DNA from 2 places in the Streptomyces sp. 3MP-14 genome. Region 1 is predicted to be linked to the other one. Evidence: riboswitches for the same ligand, from Rfam matches in the RefSeq annotation. Region 1 holds a riboswitch; the other holds the start of a gene.
What was found. Region 1 has a riboswitch for glycine ahead of gcvT (glycine cleavage system aminomethyltransferase GcvT). Riboswitches for the same ligand answer to the same signal wherever they lie in the genome.
Positions count from the first base shown of each region.

Region 2: linked by a shared signal. The riboswitch ahead of gcvP (aminomethyl-transferring glycine dehydrogenase) and the one ahead of gcvT (glycine cleavage system aminomethyltransferase GcvT) in region 1 are both predicted to bind glycine.

Region 1 covers NZ_VDLZ02000008.1:244,310-247,704, forward strand. The annotation lists gene FH609_RS15725 (L-serine ammonia-lyase) at 1-323, opposite strand, end outside; gene gcvH (glycine cleavage system protein GcvH) at 331-714, opposite strand; gene gcvT (glycine cleavage system aminomethyltransferase GcvT) at 894-2,015, opposite strand; glycine riboswitch at 2,200-2,293, opposite strand; gene FH609_RS15740 (enhanced serine sensitivity protein SseB) at 2,450-3,217, shown strand; gene FH609_RS15745 (enhanced serine sensitivity protein SseB C-terminal domain-containing protein) at 3,354-3,395, shown strand, end outside.
Region 2 covers NZ_VDLZ02000017.1:148,974-152,368, reverse strand. The annotation lists gene gcvP (aminomethyl-transferring glycine dehydrogenase) at 1-1,471, opposite strand, end outside; glycine riboswitch at 1,649-1,748, opposite strand; gene FH609_RS25575 (PRC-barrel domain-containing protein) at 1,900-2,292, shown strand; gene FH609_RS25570 (DNA polymerase IV) at 2,193-3,395, opposite strand, start outside.

The DNA.
Region 1 (3,395 bases):
TGGCTCGGCCCTATCGCCGCGCCCAGCAGCCGCAGCCGCCGGGTGGCGCGCACCCGCGCCACGTCCTCGTCGGCGCGGGTGACGTCCACCGTGTCCGGTGCCTGGCCCTCCAGGCCCAGCATCACCGCCTTCGGCGAACCGTGACCGTGCCCCGTGGCGCCCAGCGAGCCGTACAGCTCGACCCGGACGGTGGCCGTCTCGGCCAACGCCCCGGCGTCCTTCAGGGCGTTGGCGAACAGCAGCGCCGCGCGCATCGGCCCCACGGTGTGCGAACTGGAGGGGCCGATGCCGACGCTGAACAGGTCGAAGGCCGAGAGCGCCACGGTCGGCTCACTGCTCCGTGAAGGCGGTGTACTCCTCGGCGGACAGCAGCTCGCCGGGCTCCGCGTCGGCGTCGACGCGCACCCGGAAGAGCCAACCGCCCTCGAAGGGCTCCGAGTTGACCAGCTCGGGATCGTCCACCACGGCCTGGTTGACGTCGGTGACCTCGCCGCTGACGGGGGCGTAGATGTCGCTGATGGCCTTGGTCGACTCCAGCTCGCCGCAGGGCGAGCCGGCCGTGACGGCCGTGCCCACCTCGGGCAGCTGGGCGTAGACCACGTCACCCAGGGCGGAGGCGGCGTGGGCGGTGATGCCCACGGTGGCCACGCCGTCGGCCGGCTCGGTGAGCCACTCGTGGTCGCGGGTGTAGCGGAGGTGCTGGGGGTTGCTCATGGTCGTCGATTCTCCTGGATCACGCGGAACATGGGGGGCGGACAGTCGGTGGCGGAACGGAAACGAACGCCGGAACGGGAACGGACGCCGGAACGGCGGGTGGCGGGTCGTGGCGGGTGACGGGGCGTGGCGGAGGCGGCGCGGGCGCCAGGCAGGTGAGTCCCGCCGGCGGCAGCGGGTCAGTCGGCCCGCCGGTAGAAGGGGAGCGCGACGACCTCGTGCGGCACGGCGGTGCCCCGGATGTCGACGGCGACGCCCCCGGTGCCGGGCGCGGCGTGCGCGGCGTCCACATAGGCCATGGCGATCGGCCGGCCCAGCGTGGGGGAGGGGGCGCCCGAGGTGACCTCGCCGACCGTCGAGCCGTCGGCGGCCAGCACCGGATACCCGGCGCGCGGCACCCGGCGCTCCTCGCACACCAGGCCCACCAGCACCCGTGGCGGGTCGCTCACGGCGCGCTCGGCGGCGCGTTCCAACGCCGCGCGCCCCACGAAGTCGCCCTCCTTGTCGAACTTCACCACCCGACCCAGCCCGGCGTCGAACGGCGTGGTCCGTTCGGTGAGTTCGTGCCCGTAGAGCGGCATCCCCGCCTCAAGGCGCAGCGTGTCGCGGCAGGCCAGGCCGCAGGGCACCAGCCCGTCGACCGCGCCCGCCTCGGTCAGCGCCGCCCACAGCGGCTCCGCGTCCTCCGGCGCGCAGAACAGCTCGAAGCCGTCCTCGCCGGTGTACCCGGTGCGGGCCACCAGCACCGGACGCCCGGCGACCTCGGCCCGCAGGCTCGCGTAGTAGCGCAGCCCCGCCAGCCCCGCCGGGTCGGTCAGCCGCCCCAACACCCCGGCCGCCGCAGGCCCCTGGACGGCGATCAGCGCGTAGGCGTCCCGGTCGTCCCTGACCTCGGCCTCGAACGCGGTGCCCCGCTCGCGCAGCGCGTCCAACACCCGCTCGGCGTTGGCCGCGTTGGCCACCACCAGGAACTCCTCGTCGGCCAGCCGGTAGACGATCAGGTCGTCCAGGATGCCGCCGCCCGCCTCGCAGATCATCGTGTAGCGGGCCCGGCCCGGCTTCACCGCCGACAGCCGCCCCACCAGCGCGTGGTCCAGCAGCGCCGCGGCGCCGGGCCCGGTCACCGCGATCTCGCCCATGTGCGACAGGTCGAAGAGGCCGACCGCGTTCCGCACCGCCTGGTGCTCGGCGCGTTCGCTGCCGTAGCGCAGCGGCATCGACCAGCCGGCGAAGTCGGTCATGGTGGCGCCGAGCGCGCGGTGCACCGCGTCCAGCGCGGTGACGCGGGGGGTGTCGGACATGAACTCGCTCCAGGGAGACGGCGGGCGGTGACGAACGCGCGGTCGCGCGTCGAGCCCTCCCCGTCTGTCATCGGCACCTGAGAGGTTCGCCGCGAGCCCCGCGCGGAAACGCTTCCCGGGCGGACGGCGCGGCTTGCACCGTGGGTGGGGCCGCGCCGATGCGCGGCCCGCTTTTCAGACTTGCCTTCCGCGCGCGGTGACGGGGCCTGAGAGATTCAAGGGAGGACTTGCTCCTTCGGCGCCCCGGATGACACCGGGGACTCTCCCGCGCGAGGTCGAACGGCCGGTATGCGGTTGTGGCCCGGCCATCATCGCACGGATGCCCCGTGGGGCGGGAGCCGATCACCGTGAGAAGGTTTCGCTCGGGCCGGCGGAAGCGGCCGGGTCCCCCGCGAGACACGGCGGGACCGGAACGAGCGAGGAAGGCGGGCGCGATGAGTGTGAGCAGGACGGGGCCGGGCTTCGGCGGAGGTTGGCCGGGCAACGAGTTGGAGGAGGCGCTGGCCGCCTCGGTCGGCGTGCCCGACGCCGCCCCCCGCCTGCTGAAGCTGCTCTCCCGCAGCGCCGTGTGGGTCCCGCTGCCCGAGGGCGGCGGGCCCGAGAGCCGCACCCTCGACCTGCCGACCATCGACCTGGCCGGCGGCGTCTACGTCCCCGTCTTCAGCTCGGCCGAGCAGCTGCACCTGGGCGGCGCCTCGCACCTGCCGTTCACCGTCGCGCCCGCCTGGGAGTTCGCCCGTGGCCTGCCGCCGCAGGTGGGCATAGCCGTGAACCCCGGCGGAACGGTCGGCATCCCGGTGCCGCCCGTCGCCGTCGCCGAGCTGTGCCGCGCCACCCCGGGCGAGCGCACGCCGGGCGTGCCCTCCGGCGCGCGGATGCGGCTCTTCCAGCCGGACTGGCAGGACGACCCGGTCGAGTTCCTGAACGCGGCGGCCGAGGAGCTGGGGACGCTCTGGTACGTGGTGACCGCGCGGCGCGGCCTGGCCAGCGCCGAGGGCGGCGAGCCGGCGCTCTTCGTCGGCGTCGAGCTGGACCAGGTCGACGACACCACCCGGGAGGCCGTCAACGCCGCGCTCGGCCGGGCGCTGGCCCGCCACACGGTCCGGTGGCCGGTTCAACTGGTCCTGTTGGACGCCGCCCAGGACCCGGTGGTGGACTGGCTGCGGGAGTGTGTGGCGCCGTTCTACTCGCGTGGCGCGTGAGCACGGGGCACCTTGTCAGCCGGGAGCCTGACTCGCAAGCTGCTGTGCGGGGCTGGTGCGCGTGCGGGTGCCTGCGGGTGCGTGCGGGTGGACCGAAGTGTGCCGGAGCGCCGAAGCGCGAGGAGGACGGGCCCAGGTGAGTGCGGGAGAGGCTGTCGAGGAGCTGCTCACCCGGGTG
Region 2 (3,395 bases), on a different contig from region 1:
CCGTCTCGGAGCGGTGGGCGTGGAAGACCGGGTGGGTCAGGTACTCGTCCTCACGCAGCAGGCCGGCCGGCAGCGCGTCGGGCACCCGGGCGTCCAGCGCGTCGATGTCGCCGGCGCCGGCGGGGACGCCGAACGCGGCCCAGACGGCGGCCAGTTCGTCCCGGCCCGTGGTCTCGTCGCAGGCCACGCCGACGCGGTCGGCGTCGACCTGGCGCAGGTTGACCCCGGCGGCGCGGGCGGCGGCCACCACCTCGGCGGCCCGGCCGGGCACCCGCGCGGTGACGGTGTCGAAGAACGCCTCGTGCGCCACCTCGACGCCGCCCTCCCGCAGCCCGGCGGCCAGCAGCGCCGCCAGCCGGTGGGTGCGGCGCGCGATGGCGGCCAGCCCCTCGGGCCCGTGGTAGACGGCGTAGAGGCCGGCCATCACGGCGAGCAGCACCTGGGCGGTGCAGATGTTGCTGGTGGCCCGCTCGCGGCGGATGTGCTGCTCCCTGGTCTGGAGCGCCAGCCGGTAGGCGGGCTTGCCGGCCGCGTCCCGGGAGACTCCGACCAGCCGGCCCGGGAGGTTCCTGGCGTACTCCGCGCGCACGGACATGTAGCCGGCGTGCGGCCCGCCGAAGGCCATGGGAACGCCGAACCGCTGGCTGGTGCCGACCGCGATGTCGGCGCCCAGCGTCCCCGGCGAGGCGAGCACGGTCAGCGCCAGCAGGTCGGCGGCGACCGTCACCACGGCGCCCAGCTCGTGCGCCCGCTCGATCAGCGCGCGCGGGTCGCGCACGGCGCCCGAGGCGCCCGGGTACTGGAGCAGCACCCCGAACACCCCGCGTTCGACGGCCTCTTCGGGGATGCCAGCGCTCAGGTCGGCGACGAGCACCTCGACGCCGGTCGGCTCGGCGCGGGTGCGCACCACGGCGATGGTCTGCGGCAGGCAGTCGGCGTCCACCAGGAAGACCCCGCCCGCCTTCCGCGTCACGCGCCGGGCCAGGGCCATCGCCTCGGCCGCCGCCGTGCCCTCGTCGAGCAGCGAGGCGCCGGCCGTCGGCAGCCCGGTGAGGTCGGCGACGACGGTCTGGAAGTTGAGCAGCGCCTCCAGCCGGCCCTGCGAGATCTCCGGCTGGTAGGGCGTGTAGGCGGTGTACCAGGCCGGGTTCTCCAGCACGTTGCGCTGGATCACCGGCGGGGTGAACGTGCCGTGGTAGCCGAGCCCGATCATGGAGCGGGCCACGGTGTTCCGCCCGGCCAGCGCGCGCAGTTCGGCCAGCACGGCCGCCTCGTCCAGCGGGTCGGGCAGGTCCAGCGCCTCGGTGTGGCGGATCGCCTCCGGCACGGCGGCTGCGGTCAGCTCGTCCAGGGAGCCGAAGCCCACCTGCGCCAGCATCTTGGCCACGGCTTCGCGGTCGGGCCCGATGTGCCGGTCGGCGAAGGGGGTGCCCTGCTCCAGGGCGGTCAGCGGGGTCGGGTGCGCGGTCATCGTGGAGGCTCCTTGGGCCGTGGGCGACCTACGGGGCGCCAGGCGGCACCGCCTGACTGCCTCCCCCTCTGTCATACGACCTGAGAGCTTCGCCCCGCGCCACCGCGCCGGGCTTGCACCGTCGGTGAGGACGACCGGGGAACAACGCTCCGCCGCCGCCCTGCTTTCCAGAGTGGTTTCGCTCGCGCGGTACAGGGGCCTGAGAGATTCCGGGGAGGATTTGCTCCTTCGGCGCCCGTCGCCCCGAAGGGCGGCAGGACTCTCCCGCACGAGGTTGACAACCGCCTCCGAGACTACCAGCGCCACCCGGCTGGGCCGAGGGGTGGACCTCGACTGGCCGGCGGCCCGATTCTGGCCTTGGGTAGGTGTGGGGGGACGACGTTCTCGGGGACGCCCACACCGTCCCAGGCGCGCAGTTGGAGGAACCCGTGCGAACCGACATCGATCCGCGTGGCCTGATCGGCCGCAAGGCGTTCGACCGCCACGGCGACAAGATCGGCACTGTGGACGAGGTGTACCTGGACGACGCCACCGGCGTCCCCGAGTGGGCCGCCGTGCGGACCGGGCTCTTCACCCGGGACGCCTTCGTGCCGCTGGAGCCCAGCGAGCTGGTGGGCAACGCGCTGCGCGTCCCGTTCGACAGGTCGCTGATCCGCCGCGCGCCCGACCTGGGCGTGGGCCGCCACCTCTCCCCCGAGCAGGAACTCCAGCTCTACCGCCACTACGGGCTCGACCTCCCGTCGGGACCTGACGCCGAGGCCGGCCCGGCCCCTGACGCCGACTTCGGCCGTCTGGCCTCGTCCGACGACCCGGAGGGCTGATCCCGGCCGAGCCCCGCGCCCGGCCGCGCCAGCGGCAGCGGCAGCGGACCGGAGCGCGTCAGCAGCGGATCGTCCACGGCGAAGGTCCGCACCCGGCCAGGCGCCACGTCCTCCGGCCGCTCGAAGCGCACCGTCACCCGCCCCACCCCGCTGCCCTGCACCCAGCCGGGGCCGAACCGCTCGTGCGTCACGTCAACACCGGGCAGCCACCGCCGGTCCGGCTCGGGCTCGGCGGGCGCCGCCTCCGTCGTGGCCGCCGGCTCGGGCGGCCTCTCCGCGCCCGATCCGGCCCGTTCCGACTGCGCGAAGAGATCCTCCTGGGTGAAGTCGGCCAGCGAGCTGACCCCGACGCCCAGCAGCCGCACGCCCTCGGTGGTGTCCACGCCCTCCAGCAGCCGCTCGGCCGCCTCCCGCACCACGGCCAGGTCGTCCGTCGGCCCGCGCAGCGTCTCGGAGCGGGTGAGCGTGCTGAAGTCGTACCGTCTGACCTTCAGCACCACCGTGCGGCCCGAACGGCCGGCGGCGCGCAGCCTGGTCACGCACCGCTCGGCCAGCCGCCGCACCTCGAACCTGATCCGGGCCCGGTCGGTCATGTCCACCTCGAAGGTGTCCTCCACGGAGATGGACTTGGTGTCCCGCTCCGCCACCACCGGCCGGTCGTCGACGCCCAGCGCCATCTGGAAGACCCCGGCGCCGTGCGCCCGCCCCAGCAGCCGGGTCAGCTCGGCCTGGCCGGCCCGCACCGTCTCCTCGATGGTGTGGATGCCGGCCCGCCGCAGCACCTCGGCCGTCGCAGGACCGACGCCGGGCAACGTCCGCACCGGCAGCGGCGCCAGCAACTCCCGCTCCGTGCCCGGCTCGATCAGCACCAGCCCGTCGGGCTTCGCCCGCTCCGAGGCGATCTTCGCCAGCATCTTGGCGCCGGCCAGCCCGACCGAGCCCGTCACCCCCGTCACGGCGGCGATCTCGGCCCGCAGCCGCTCCCCCACCGCCCGCGCCTGCTCGGCGGTGGCGGCGCTGCCGCCGGCGGCCAGATCGACGAACGCCTCGTCCAGGCTGAGCGGCTCCACCAGCGGGGAGAGCCGCGCCAACAGGCCCATCAC